Regions from separate parts of the Planococcus sp. VCh962 genome, predicted to be linked through region 1. Evidence: predicted binding sites of a transcription regulator. Region 1 holds the regulator's gene; the other holds the start of a gene.
The links. The regulator LexA, encoded in region 1, represses DNA repair genes until DNA is damaged. The targets are predictions, from matches to a motif close to CGAACATATGTTCG.
Positions count from the first base shown of each region.

Region 2: the regulator LexA is predicted to act here: its motif matches at 2,917-2,930, upstream of AC3AQ9_RS05420 (Y-family DNA polymerase).

Region 1 covers NZ_JBYLHS010000001.1:350,834-358,245, forward strand. Annotated here, with positions in the region: gene AC3AQ9_RS01780 (DUF6376 family protein) at 1-101, shown strand, start outside; gene AC3AQ9_RS01785 (hypothetical protein) at 276-500, shown strand; gene AC3AQ9_RS01790 (hypothetical protein) at 668-868, shown strand; gene AC3AQ9_RS01795 (hypothetical protein) at 1,008-1,433, shown strand; gene AC3AQ9_RS01800 (hypothetical protein) at 1,481-1,675, shown strand; gene AC3AQ9_RS01805 (class I SAM-dependent DNA methyltransferase) at 1,757-2,488, shown strand; gene lexA (transcriptional repressor LexA) at 2,576-3,196, opposite strand; gene yneA (cell division suppressor protein YneA) at 3,363-3,680, shown strand; gene AC3AQ9_RS01820 (YneB family resolvase-like protein) at 3,677-4,330, shown strand; gene AC3AQ9_RS01825 (DUF896 domain-containing protein) at 4,388-4,621, shown strand; gene tkt (transketolase) at 4,709-6,712, shown strand; gene AC3AQ9_RS01835 (YneF family protein) at 6,845-7,078, shown strand; gene AC3AQ9_RS01840 (hypothetical protein) at 7,256-7,412, shown strand, end outside.
Region 2 covers NZ_JBYLHS010000001.1:1,062,734-1,070,145, reverse strand. Annotated here, with positions in the region: gene AC3AQ9_RS05430 (argininosuccinate synthase) at 1-1,204, shown strand, start outside; gene argH (argininosuccinate lyase) at 1,201-2,574, shown strand; gene AC3AQ9_RS05420 (Y-family DNA polymerase) at 2,971-4,251, shown strand; gene AC3AQ9_RS05415 (ABC transporter ATP-binding protein) at 4,427-6,181, shown strand; gene AC3AQ9_RS05410 (ABC transporter ATP-binding protein) at 6,181-7,412, shown strand, end outside.

The sequences.
Region 1 (7,412 bases):
ATGGCAAACTCGATTCCGAAGTATTGGAAAACACGGAAGCATTCAAATCCCTTCAAGAAATCACCGGCATTGTGGAACAGATAAAACAGTTAGGAAATTAAAATAGAGAAATATTATTGATCAATGACCGTCAGCATTTAAATGCTGACGGTTTTTATATGGAAAAAAAGAAGGCAGGGACTTTTTAACTGATTTTATGTAATTGCTATCTTTAAATAAAATTCAAAAGGGATATGCCTTCCTGCTGAAGAAAATTTAAAGGAGGAGGTGAAAGCGTGAAGAAATTCGTCATCCAGTATTTTTTGGAAAAAGGACTTACAGTGGAAAGAACGGTAGAAGCGGAGTCAAGAGAAAACGTGACTGCTATGGCTCTGTCTGAAAGCATCGTCCAATATGAAGATGTATTTGGTGAACTGAATATTTTTAACAAAGCGGACGTTAAATTGGTGAAAATAAAAGATTACACGGAGCCGGTTACTACTTCAAGAAGAGGCGGTTAAGAAAAGCGCTTAAAAGAAATAATTAAATTCGGCTGAACAGCTTCTGAAACAGGGGAGATTACTTTTTTGAAATAAGGGTATGTATATATAAGTCTTTCCCTCTTTAATAATCCGTACTGAATTTTCTATGGCGGTTGCCGCCAGGAGGATTTTGTGGGGGTGATTAAATGACAAAGATTCAAGGGATAAAGAGCTTGCTGAAATACCTGGAGGCAGCGGATTATCCGATGACTGAAGACAAGGTACAAGAATTCATAACCCAGCGAAAGATTCCGCATAGCCAGTCTTATGGCGATATGATTATTTTTGATCTAAACCATATTGATTGGTGGATAGCAGAACAGCGGAAACTGAAGAACAAAAGTTAAATGAGTTTTAACAACACCCTGAAGCCGGATCCTTTCCAATAAAAGAGTCCGGGTTCGGGGTATTGTTTTTTTCGGGATCTGTAACATAATAGAATAACAGGCGTCTTAATTAGAAGTATGAATATTGGAGGAGCATTGGATGAAGATATTGAAAATTTTAATTGTATTGCTCATCGTGCTGTTTCTTGGGGCAATTGGTGTGTATTATTTCGGTACCAATATGGCTTCAGAGAAAATGGTGGAAGAAGCAACTGAACAACTGAACAACAGCGGACAATTGGAAGAAATCCAATCGTATGTAGAAAATGATCCTGAACTTGCTGGCTATATCGAAGAAGCAAAAGCGGCTGACGAAAGTTCCTTGCCATTCAACTCAACCGGACAGGCAACACGGGTATTGATCCAAAAAGTAGGAGTTACAGAATTAAAAAATATCCAGAGTGGTGTCCAAAACGGAACGATGTCTCATCAGGAAGCCATTCAAAAACTGGAACAGGATTTGACGGAAGAAGAGATGCTGGCATTGAAAGTCATCGCTTATAAACAAATATACGGTCAACAATAATATTGAGTTGTGGTAAACTAAAGGGAGCTTACAGAGGAGGTCAGTGAATGAAAACATTTCAAGTGGAATTCTATTTTGACCAAGGGAATACGATAGTCCTTTCTGTACAGGCCACGGATAAAGAGGCTGCTTTAGGGAAAATCCCTTCAAACGGAACTTATGACGTAACAGATGAAGCCAGCGGTAAAATTTATCGCATCACGATTAATCTTGTCAAGTATATCGTGGTCAACCAATCTTGATAAAAACAAGCATCGCTCAAGCAGCGCATGCTTTTTTTATACTTAAAATAAGAGATTTTTCCGACAAGGGGATGGGCATGAATGGAATTCAAAGGAGCCAGTGCGTATGATCAGAAAGATTTTTTAAATCAATTTCTGGCAAGAAGAAACCGGGAAGAAAGTCCGAATAATGCCATTGAAAGGCCAATCGTCATAGAATTGCTGGGAAAGGTGAAAGGCAGGAATCTACTGGATCTTGGATGCGGAGAAGGCAGCTTCGGTAAAGAGCTGTTATTGGCTGGAGCGGATCATTACACGGGTGTAGAAGGTTCGGATCAGATGGCTTGGCTGGCAAAAAATGAACTGAAAGGCACCAAAAGCGTCATTCTGCAAGAAACGATGGAAACTTATGCGTTTCCCCACAATGAATTTGATATAGTTATGTCCCGCTTTGCCATTCACTATGTTGCCGATATCCAAGAGCTGTTTAAAAAAGTGCATCAGGCGTTAAAAGATAACGGCAAATTTGTCTTCAGCGTTCAGCATCCTTTGACAACTTCTTCTTTTATCAGCAAAAAAGAAGGCGAAAAAAGAGGGAATTGGATTGTGGATGATTATTTTAATTCCGGCGAACGTAAAGAGCCATGGATGGATAAAATCGTCGTAAAACATCATCGAACCACCGAACAATATTTTAATGCCTTAGCGGAGGCAGGCTTTAAGATTGAGTCCTTGCGTGAAGGGGAACCTAAACGGGAAAATTTCAGCAGTGAAGCAGAGTACCGGAGGCGCAAAAGAATTCCGGTTATGCTGGCATTTTCTTGTGTTAAATAACTTGCATATTAATTGGAAAAACAAGCAATGGAATTTACGACGAACTCAAAATAAAAAAACGCTGAGAAGAAATTCTCAGCGTTTTTTTTATAGGATTTGGCGATAGACGCCAACCACTTTGCCCAGAATAGAAACTTGATCGACGATAATCGGATCCATCGAAGAATTTTCAGGCTGCAAGCGGAAGTAATTATCTTCTTTGAAAAAGCGTTTCACTGTTGCTTCATCATCTGCAGTCATCGCAACGACAATATCTCCGTTGTTAGCTGTCTGCTGCTGTTTAACTACAACGTAGTCACCGTTTAAAATACCAGCTTCAATCATACTTTCACCCATGATTTCAAGCATGAAAATATGGTCATCCTCGGTACCGTATGTCTGAGGCAGCGGGAAGTACTCTTCCACATTTTCGATGGCGGTAATCGGCAGCCCTGCAGTAACTTTCCCGATCAACGGAACATGCAACACTGGATTTCTTTCAATTAGCGCATCTTCTGTGCTAATGATTTCAATGGCTCTCGGTTTAGTCGGGTCACGGCGGATCAGTCCTTTGCTTTCCAACCGGGCCAGATGGCCGTGGACAGTCGAACTGGAGGCCAGGCCAACTGCTTCTCCGATTTCACGAACGGAAGGCGGATAACCTTTAGCACGAACTTCATCTTTTATAAAAGTCAAAATATCTTCTTGGCGTTTCGATACTTTTTTCAACAGTTTCACCTCTTTTTAGTTGTTCAGTATGTTTTTCTACCCATAGTATACCAACTTGGGATATGAAATGCAAACATAGGTTCGAATTTATTTGTTGACAAAAACACTTGTTCGCATTAATATAAGAACATACATTCCGAACACATATTCTTAGGAGGCGGTTCACATGACAATCATTCGAAAAAACTCTTATTTTACAGCATTATTTACGCTTATTCTTATATTCTCCATTTTTTCGGTAATCACCCATAACAATGAAAAAACACAAGTAAGCCACGTCCAAATTGAAGAAGGCGATACTCTGTGGACTTTGGCTGAATCATTCAGTGGAGACACTCCCCATCAGCAATGGATCGATGAAATTATGAAGGAAAACGGATTGACTACTGCCAAAATCGTTGCCGGCCAATCACTTAAGATTCCGAGTGACCAACTCAAATACACCCCAGATGAAACCATCAAGCTGGCAGGTGATGCAGAATGAAAAAAACTGCGTTAATTTATTGCCGCGTCAGCACCACGAAAGATACACAGGAAACTTCGCTCGAGAGACAGGAAGAAGAGCTGCTAAAATTTGCATTTGAACAAGGCTATATTGTGGACCAAATATTTTCTGATCAGCATAGCGGCTATGAAATGGACCGAGAAGGCTTGTTGGAAATGCTTAACTGCATCAAGACGGAAAAAGTAGATGCTGTTTTTATCCAGGATGAAACGCGTCTTGGACGAGGGCATGCCCGCATCGCGCTTTTGCATGTCATGAAAAAATACGGCGTGGAAGTCTACACTTTATCTGACCAAGGACCGATTGCCTTGAATGATATGGATGATATGGTGCTGGAAATTTTAGCGATCGTAGAGGAATACCAGCGAAAAATACATAACGCCAAAATTAAACGAGGCATGAAACGTGCTGTTGAAAACGGCTATAAACCCGAAAAGAATCTAAAAGGGAAAGGCAATCCGGAAGGAAGGGAGCGCCTTGATTTGCCGATTGACCAAATCGTCAGCTTAAAGGAAAACGGACTGACCTTCCATGAAATCGCCGTTACGCTGCAAGGATTTGGCTACCAGGCAAGCAAAGCGACTGTCCATCGCCGTTATAAAGAATTCGAACAAATGAAACAGGGCTAATATATTGCAGAAAACCATCTTCTTTTGTACGATATGTAAGAAGAAAGGTGGGGTTTGATGTTATCACCAGATAAATTAAATCGAATTAATGAATTATCACGAAAATCTAAAAAAGCGGGCTTGTCTATAGAAGAAGCAAAAGAACAATCTTTACTTCGTCAAGAGTATTTGCAGACATTCCGGAAAACGATGCGCGGAACCATTGAAAACGTAAAAGTGATCGATCCGAATGGCGACGATGTAACTCCAGAAAAAATCAAGAATATCCGGGAGAATAAGTATTTAAATTAATACTTATTCTCTTTTTCGTTGTATTCTTTTCTATTGTTGACTACACTAGTAAGGGATGAAATTTTGTTCTAGAGAGGATGTTTTTTTATGTCAAACCATGCAGATCAACTTGCAGTGACTACGATTCGCACACTTTCCATTGATGCTATCGAGAAAGCTAATTCCGGGCATCCTGGATTGCCTATGGGAGCTGCTCCTATGGCTTATACATTATGGACGAAACATATGCACCATAATCCGAAAAACCCTAAATGGTTCAACCGTGACCGTTTTGTCTTGTCGGCTGGACACGGTTCAATGCTTTTATATAGCTTGCTTCATTTGAGCGGTTACGGCCTTACATTGGATGAAATCAAAAACTTCCGCCAATGGGATTCGAAAACTCCAGGACACCCTGAATACGGCCACACAGAAGGCGTGGAAGCAACCACAGGTCCTCTTGGCCAAGGAATTGGTATGGCGGTTGGAATGGCAATGGCAGAACGCCATTTAGCGGCTACATACAACAAAGAAAACTTGAATGTTGTAGACCATCACACATTCGCTTTATGCGGAGATGGCGACTTGATGGAAGGCGTTGCAGGTGAAGCTATTTCACTGGCTGGCCATTTGAAGTTAAATAAATTGGTAGTACTTTATGACAGCAATGACATCTCATTAGACGGCGATCTTCACATGAGCTTCTCTGAAGATATTAAGAAACGCTTTGAGTCTTACGGCTGGAACTATTTGCGCGTTGAAAACGGCAATGAATTGGACGATTTGTCTGAGAAAATCGCTCAAGCTAAACAATCATCTGACAAACCGACAATTATCGAAGTAAAAACCGTCATCGGTTACGGAGCTCCGAATAAATCCGGTAAAGCGGATGCGCACGGTGCACCACTGGGCGAAGATGAAATGAAATTGGCGAAAGAATATTACGAGTGGACATTCGACCAGGATTTCCACGTGCCGGACGAAGTATACGAAACGTTCAAACAAGCAACAGAAGAATTAGGCGGCAACGCTGAAACGGCTTGGAACGAACTGTATGCTGAGTATGAAGCACAGCATCCTGAACTGGCTGCACAGCTTCAAAGAGCAATCAAAGGAGAACTTCCTGAGAACTTCGATGCCGACTTCCCAACTTATGAAGTAGGCAAAAAGCAAGCTACCCGTGCTTCTTCAGGCGATATGGTAAATGCTATCGCGAAAGCTGTACCTTCATTCTTTGGTGGTAGTGCGGACCTTGCCGGATCGAACAAAACAAACATCAAAGGCGGAGGCGACTTTGATGCTGAAAATCCAACTGGACGCAATATCTGGTTTGGTGTGCGTGAATTCGCAATGGGGACTGCCTTAAACGGTATGGCACTACACGGTGGCCTTCATGTATTTGGCGGCACATTCTTCGTATTCAGTGACTATGTACGTCCAGCAATCCGCCTTGCGGCTTTGATGGGCCTTCCGGTAACATTTGTATTCACTCACGACAGTGTAGCGGTTGGAGAAGATGGCCCTACTCACGAACCTGTTGAGCATTTGGCTTCGCTTCGCGCAATGCCGAATTTGAGCGTTGTCCGCCCTGCGGATGCGAATGAAACAAAAGCGGCTTGGAAACTGGCTTTGACTGCGAAAACTGCGCCAACGCTATTGGTTCTTTCACGCCAAAACCTGCCTGTGCTTGAGCACACGAACGACTTGGCAGCAAACGGTGTTGAAAAAGGTGCTTATGTGGTTTCGCCAGCAGAAAACCCACAAGCATTGCTATTGGCAACCGGTTCTGAAGTGAGCCTTGCGGTAGCAGCACAGAAACAATTGGCAGAAGAAGGAATTTCGGTTTCTGTTGTATCTATGCCATCTTGGGATCGATTTGAAAAACAAGACAAAGAATACAAGCAATCGGTTATTCCGAAAACGGTCAAAAAACGTTTGGCAATCGAAATGGGCTCTTCATTCGGCTGGGAACGCTATACAGGCGATGAAGGCGATATCCTTTCAATTGACCGCTTTGGTGCCAGCGCGCCAGGCGAGCGCATCATGAAAGAATTCGGCTTCACACCAGAAAATGTAGTGGCGAAAGTCAAGAACTTAATCAACGAACAATAAAATGACATAAAAGCGGAAGCGGAACAATGCTTCCGCTTTTATTATTTTGATCTTATGGTCATGGGCCGGATTTTATAGTATAATCCAATGTGGTGCACTACTTATTTATGCAACGCGAAGGAGGTAACATGAATGGCTACTTGGATCTGGATCGTAATCGTTATCGTGGCGTTGATCGCAGGTGTTGCGCTTGGCTTTTTCATCGCTCGTCAATATATGATGAAGTATTTGAAAGACAATCCACCGATTAATGAAGAAATGCTACGTATTATGATGATGCAAATGGGACAAAAACCGTCTCAGAAAAAAATCAATCAAATGATGGCTCAAATGAATAAAGCTTCTAATAAACCTGCTAAAAAATAAAAAGCACTCTCATGGAGTGCTTTTTTTCGTTCCTTGAAATAGCCGGCGAATTCTATTCTTTAGGTTTTCTCCACCAACGCAGTAAGTTTAGTGAGAAAGCTCTTTCTCCTTACGTTTCAAATAGCTGCAAAACAGGGATAGGAGAAGAAAAGAACTTAAAAAATGGGAGGGAATATTATGCCTGAACAAGAAGAGTTCGTTTTCTACATGCCAGTGATTGAAAAAGAAGAATCGCGAGAAAAAGAAAGTTTCAATACGCAAATGGCAGGAGTCGGAAAAGTTTTGCCGGTTTCGATGGAGCAGATCAATGAAATGGTAAAAGGATTATCGGACT
Region 2 (7,412 bases), 710 kb from region 1:
AGGTGGATTAGATACATCGGTGGCCATCCCGTGGCTGAAAGGACAAGGCTACGACGTCGTCGCTGTTTGCCTGGATATCGGGGAAGGAAAAGATTTGAACTTCATTAAACAAAAAGCGCTTCAAGTTGGAGCGGTGGAAAGCTACATGATCGACGCAAGAGAAGAATTTGCCAACGAATATGCACTTATTTCTCTTCAAGCCCATACATTATATGAAGGCAAATATCCGCTTGTGTCGGCATTATCCCGTCCGCTTATTTCTAAAAAGCTGGTTGAGATTGCTGAAGAAACCGGTTCAACAGCAGTTGCTCACGGCTGCACAGGAAAAGGCAATGACCAAGTGCGTTTTGAAGTATCAATCAAATCATTGAACCCTAATCTAGAAGTTGTGGCTCCCGTCCGTGCTTGGGCGTGGTCACGTGATGAAGAAATCGCTTATGCAAAAGAAAACAATGTTCCGATTCCGGTGAATTTGGACAGCCCGTTCTCTATCGACCAAAACCTTTGGGGACGCGCCAACGAATGTGGCGTTCTGGAAGATCCGTGGGCAGCACCGCCGGAAGAAGCTTATGATGTAACGGCTGCTTTGGAAAACACACCGGACACTCCGGATATCGTTGAAATTGAATTTGTGAACGGCGTACCGGTTCAATTGAACGGCGTTTCTTATACATTCGCAAACTTGATTCTTGAATTGAACCATCTGGCTGGAAAACACGGCGTCGGCAGAATCGACCATGTCGAAAACCGTCTCGTCGGCATCAAATCCCGTGAAATCTACGAAGCTCCAGCCGCTATGACTTTGATTGCGGCACATAAAGAGCTGGAAGACATTACACTTGTGAAGGAAATGGCGCATTTCAAACCGGTCATTGAAAAGAAATTGACGGAATTGATTTATGAAGGCCTATGGTTCTCGCCGCTTCGTGTCGCTTTGGAATCATTCCTGAAAGAAACGCAAGTTTATGTCAACGGCACAGTGCGTGTTAAATTGTTCAAAGGACATGCCATCATCGAAGGGCGTAAATCACCAAACTCCCTATACAGCGAGCAGTTGGCGACTTATTCAACGGATGATACATTCAACCATGAATCAGCTGTCGGCTTTATCGAATTATGGGGCCTTCCGACAGTCGTCAATTCCATGGTCAATAGAAAAGAAGTCGTTGTTCCTGAAAACGTGAAAGTAGGGGTTAAATCATGACCAAACTGTGGGGCGGCCGTTTTCAAAAATCGGCCGAACAGTGGGTTGATGAGTTTGGAGCTTCCATTTCTTTTGACCAGAAACTGGTCCTGGAAGATTTAGAAGGCAGCACGGCACATGTCAAAATGCTTGGAGCTTGCCAGATTCTTTCAGAAGAAGAGACGGCTTTGATCTTATCGGGGCTCCAAACGCTGAAAGAAAAAGCGCAAGCCGGCGATTTGGAATTCAGCGTTTCGAACGAAGACATCCACTTAAACTTGGAAAAACATTTAATCGATGAAATCGGCCCGGTCGGCGGCAAACTCCATACAGCGAGAAGTCGCAATGACCAAGTTGCGACCGATATGCATCTTTATTTAAAAAACCGGGTAAAAGAAATAATAGAAGCGGTTACTGCGTTCCAGTCGGCCATCGTCGAGCAGGCGGAAGCCCATGTGGAAACTGTGGTGCCAGGCTATACCCATTTGCAGCGTGCACAGCCGATTTCATTTGGCCATCATTTGCTGACGTATTTTTGGATGCTTGAACGCGATAAAGAACGTTTGTCGGAATCGCTGAAACGCATCGACTTGTCGCCGCTTGGCGCCGGGGCGATGTCGGGCACGACTTTCCCGATTGACCGTGAATTGTCAGCCAGCTTCCTCGGGTTTTCCGGCGTTTACCAAAACAGCCTGGACGCCGTCAGTGACCGCGACTTTATCGTTGAATTTCTCAGCAATGCTTCAATGCTGATGATGCATATGTCCCGTTTTGCCGAAGAAATCATTCTTTGGTCAAGTGAAGAATTCCGCTTTATCGAACTGGATGATGCTTTCTCAACGGGCTCAAGCATCATGCCGCAGAAGAAAAACCCGGATATGGCCGAACTGATCCGCGGCAAGACCGGTCGCGTCTATGGCAACCTTTTCGGATTGCTTACGACGCTGAAAGGCCTGCCGCTTGCCTACAATAAAGATATGCAAGAAGACAAAGAAGGCATGTTTGATACGGTCCATACATTGATGGGGTCCTTGCCGATTTTTGAAGGCATGGTCCGTACGATGACAGTCCGCACCGATTCTATGGAAAAAGCTGTACATTCGGATTTTTCGAATGCCACAGAGCTCGCCGATTACTTGGCAGCAAAGGGTATGCCATTCCGCGAAGCGCATGACGTGACCGGAAAACTGGTGTTCACTTGCATCCAGCGCGGTTATTTCCTGAAAGACCTGCCGCTGTCGGATTTGCAGGAGGCCAGCCCGTTGATTGGCGAAGACATCTACGAAACCTTGAAGCCGAAAACTGCGGTAAAGCGCAGAAACTCGCTCGGGGGCACAGGATTTGATCAAGTAAAACATCAACTGGGACTTGCCAAGCAACTCATCGGGTAAAAAGTCCAATCATATAAGCCAGATGCGCTTGGTACCCGCATCTGGAAGCTAGAAGCCGATTTTCCTCTCCCCTAAGGAAAATCGGCTTTTACTATGGCAATTTTTACGTTTGGCAAATGCCTTAAGCCTTAGGGATCTTTTAGAATGAAGCTAAGATTTCCTTTATCCCACTTGGTGAATTTTAAGTTGAGCTGCTAGTTAAGACCGGTTTCCATTGAAATACTTTCCTTGCGGGCACCAATACTTTCCTTCCGAGCCTAAATACTTTCTTTTCACCTAGCAGGGCAACGAACCAAAATGCTTTGCAATGGTTTAATAGCAACAGAAAACGGTTATTGATTAAGAACAAGTGTTCGTATATGCTTATAGAAGGGAAAGAAAAGGGAGGCAAAAGTCATGTATGAGGAATTGGAAACACGGCCCATCATCTGCCTCGACATGCGCAGTTTCTATGCCAGTTGCGCTGCAATCGACCTAGGCCTCGATCCGTTGACCGCTTGCATTGCCGTAATCGGCAATCAGGAGCGGCGCGGCAGTGTGGTGCTGGCAGCGTCGCCGGTATTGAAGAAGGAGTTCGGGGTCAGGACCGGCACTCGGCTGTTTGAAATTCCGGATGATCCGCGCATCCAAAAAATCGAACCGAAAATGGGCTTCTTTTTAAAAGTGTCGATGGAAATTACCCGCTTGCTGAAAGAGTACGTGCCGGCTGAAGCAATCCACGTCTATAGCGTCGATGAAAGTTTTGTGGACTTGAGCGGCACCGGAAAATTATGGGGCACCCCCGAAGAAGTCATAGCACGCATCCAGGACGATATCATCCGCCAGTTTTGCCTGCCTTCCGCTATCGGCATGGGACCGAATATGCTGCTGGCGAAGCTGGCGCTCGATTTGGAAGCGAAAAAGGAAGGATTTGCAAAATGGACTTTTGCCGATGTGCCGGAAAAGTTATGGCCGGTTACGCCGCTCAGCAAAATGTGGGGCATCGGGGCACGGCTGGAGGCTACTTTGAATGGCATGGGAATTTTTTCAGTCGGTGACTTGGCGCATTGTGAACTCGCGCAGCTTGAAGCAAGTTTCGGCATTCTCGGCAATCAGCTTTATCATCATGCTTGGGGCATCGATTTGTCGGAACTCGGCGCGCCGCTTGTGGAAGGGCAAGTCAGTTATGGCAAAGGGCAGATCCTTTACCGTGATTACACCACGGCAAAGGATATTTCGGCGGTGCTGCTGGAAATGGCGGAAGATGTCGCCATGCGCGCCCGAACAGCCGGGAAAGCAGGACGCACGGTAACGCTTGCGGTCGGCTACAGCAAAAAAGCGTTTGGCGGTGGCTTTAACCGCTCACGGACCATTGAGGAAGCGACAAACGATACCTTGAAAATTTATGCTGTGTGCAAAGAATTGCTGTCGGAATTCTATGACGGCCGGCCGGCAAGAAGGCTTGCCCTTACGCTGACGAAATTGGAAGATGAAACATCGATGCAATTGAGCCTGTTTGAACAGCGGAAATGGCAGAACCGGAAATTAGGGGAAGCGATGGACCAATTGCGGGCAAAATATGGCCCGACTGCCGTACTGCGCGCGGTATCTTATACAGAAGCTGGCACGGCGCTCGAACGGGCAAATTTAATCGGCGGCCATAAAGCGGATGGCAGCATTGATGAACCGGAAGACTGAGATCCATCATTCAGAAAAAATCCGATTGAAAGCTCCGTTCCGATAAAGAACATTCCCCAGACAACCCGAATTTATTTCAAAACTCGAATTATTTCTATCTTTCCGTGAATAAGCTTGTTAAAATAAAAAAAGAATAAATCCATACATATACTCTAGACAGCAAGGGGAAAAAATTATGCGCGTTTTTTGGGAGTTGGGCTGGTTTTTCAAGGAAAGGAAAAAGCAATACATCAGCGGAGTTGTTTTGCTGTTGTTCGTGGCATTTCTTGGAGTGCTGCCGCCGCGCATCATCGGTTTTGTTGTCGATGAAATCAGCCAAGGCACTCTGACGCCTGCTTTTTTAGTGAAATGGCTGGGGGTTTTGGCGGCTTCAGCACTCCTCATGTATGCGCTGCGCTATGCATGGCGCCTGATGATCTTTGGCTCATCCATTCTTCTGGCAAGGAATCTGCGGGAGCGGCTGTTCCATCATTTTACGCAAATGTCACCGGCGTTTTACCAAAAGCGGCGGGTCGGCGACTTGATGGCCCATGCCACGAATGACTTGCAGGCCGTGCAGCAAACGGCAGGAGTCGGCGTTTTGACGCTGGTCGATTCCATTGCGACCGGGGGCTTTGTCATTGCGGCGATGGCCCTCACCGTCAATTGGAAATTGACGGTGATTGTGTTATTGCCGATGCCTTTGATGGCATATATGACCAATTATTACGGCAAACTGCTGCACGAACGGTTTCACGGAGCGCAAGAAGCGTTTTCAAGCTTAAATGACAAAACCCAGGAAAGCATCTCCGGCATGAAAGTCATTAAGACATTCGGCCAGGAACAACAGAATGTCGAAGATTTCAAGCGGTTGTCCGACCTTGTCGTCGATGAAAACATCCGCGTAGCACGTGTCGATTCGCTGTTTGACCCGACCATTTCCGCCATCATCGGCGTCTGTTATTTCCTGACGCTCGGCTTCGGCACTTATTTTGTCTTGAATGGGGAAATGACGATTGGCGATTTGGTGGCTTTCACGACGTATCTTGGCCTGTTGATCTGGCCAATGCTCGCTTTTGGCTGGCTCTTCAACATCGTTGAACGCGGACGGGCCTCTTATGACCGGATCCGCCAACTGCTCGCAGAACCGGTTGAAATTGATGACCGGGAAGATGCCGTTGATTTGCGGCCTCAGGGCAATATTGTCTTTTCACTGGAGCGATTCAGATTTACCGGCGATGATCGCGCGGCGCTGCAGGATGTTTATTTCACTTTGCGGCGCGGGGAGACACTTGGCATCGTCGGCAAGACCGGTTCCGGCAAATCCGCCATTTTACGTCTGTTGCTGCGGGAGTTTGATGATTATGATGGCGAAATCACATTCGGCGGAATTTCCGTCAACGATTATAAAAAACAGCGGCTCCGCGAGGCAATCGGCTACGTGCCGCAGGATCATTTCCTGTTTTCTACTACGGTGGCGGGCAATATTGCCTTTGCCCGGCCAGATGCCACGACCGACGAAGTGCACGCAGCGGCAAAGCTCGCCCATATCCATGAAGATATAGTGAATTTCACGGATGGCTACAACACCGTTGTCGGAGAGCGGGGCGTCTCGCTGTCCGGTGGGCAGAAACAACGGATTTTCATTGCCCGTGCATTGATGATGAGGCCGGAACTGTTGATATTGGACGATTCCTTGTCAGCAGTCGATGCGAAAACAGAAGAAGCGATTCTCGCTTCGTTGAGAAAAATGCGCACCGGTGAAACGACAATCATCACGTCGCACCGGCTCAGTGCCATCCAGCATGCCCATCAAATTCTGGTGATGCACGAAGGGACGGTCGCGGAAATCGGGACACATGAGCAGCTGATGAAGAAAAAAGGGCGTTATTATGAAATGTATGAGCTGCAGCAATTGGAAGCGCTCGTCGAGCAAGGAGGCGAAGCGTAATGGACAAACAAAAAGAATTGACCGGCAAAGACCAATGGATCGTCTTTAAACGGCTGCTGAAGTATTTGGGGCCGCATAAAAAAATGCTTGCAATCGCGATGTTTCTGCTGGTTTTGACTGTCGTTGGCGATGTGCTCGGCCCGGTGTTGATCAAGACCTTCATCGACGATTATTTGACGCCCGGCGTTTTTCCAACAGGGCCGATTGCCGGGCTGGCATTAGGGTATTTGTTTATCCAAGTATCCAACGTCATCATCAGTTATTTTCAATTGTTGAAATTCCAGGAAACGGCGCTGAAAATCATCCAGCAGCTGCGCATCGATGTATTTACAAAAGTCCAGCATCTCGGCATGCGCTATTTTGACCGGACACCTGCCGGCAGCATGGTTTCAAGGGTCACCAATGACACGGAAGCCATCAAGGACATGTTCGTCAGCGTACTGATCGGCTTTGTGCAAAGTGCGTTTTTGATTGTCGGGGTTTATATCGCCATGTTCTTCCTGAATGTCCGGCTCGCGCTCATTACGCTCTTGGTGCTGCCAATACTGGTATGGCTCATGTATCTGTACCGCAAATACAGTTCGGAATTTTACCAGGATCTGCGTGAACGGCTTGGCCAATTGAACGCCAAATTGTCGGAATCACTGCAAGGCATGGGCATGATCCAGGCGTTCGGGCAGGAAGCGCGGCTGCAGGATGAATTCAATGACATCAACAGCAAGCATTGGCAGGCAGGCAAGCGCAACATCAAGCTGGACGGCTTGCTGCTGCATCCGGCTATTGATTTGGTCTATGCGCTGGCATTGATCTTGCTGCTGAGTTATTTCGGTGTCACATCGTTCTCAAACACGGTGGAAGTCGGAGTGCTGTATGCCTTTGTGGCGTATATCAACCGCTTTTTCGAACCGGTCAACCAAGTGATGGAACGGCTGTCGATTTTCCAGCAAGCGATTGTCTCGGCATCCCGAGTGTTCGAATTGCTCGATGAACAAGATTTAGCGCCTTCACAAGCCGGAACAGCAGGCGAAATCACCGAAGGGAAAATCGAATTTTGCAATGTGACTTTTTCCTATGACGGCAAGACCGATGTCTTGAAAAACATTTCCTTCACGGCGATGCCTGGGCAGACAGTAGCGCTGGTGGGCCATACCGGCAGCGGGAAAAGTTCCATCATCAATTTGCTGATGCGGTTTTATGAATTTGAAGAAGGGGCTATTTTGATCGATGGGCA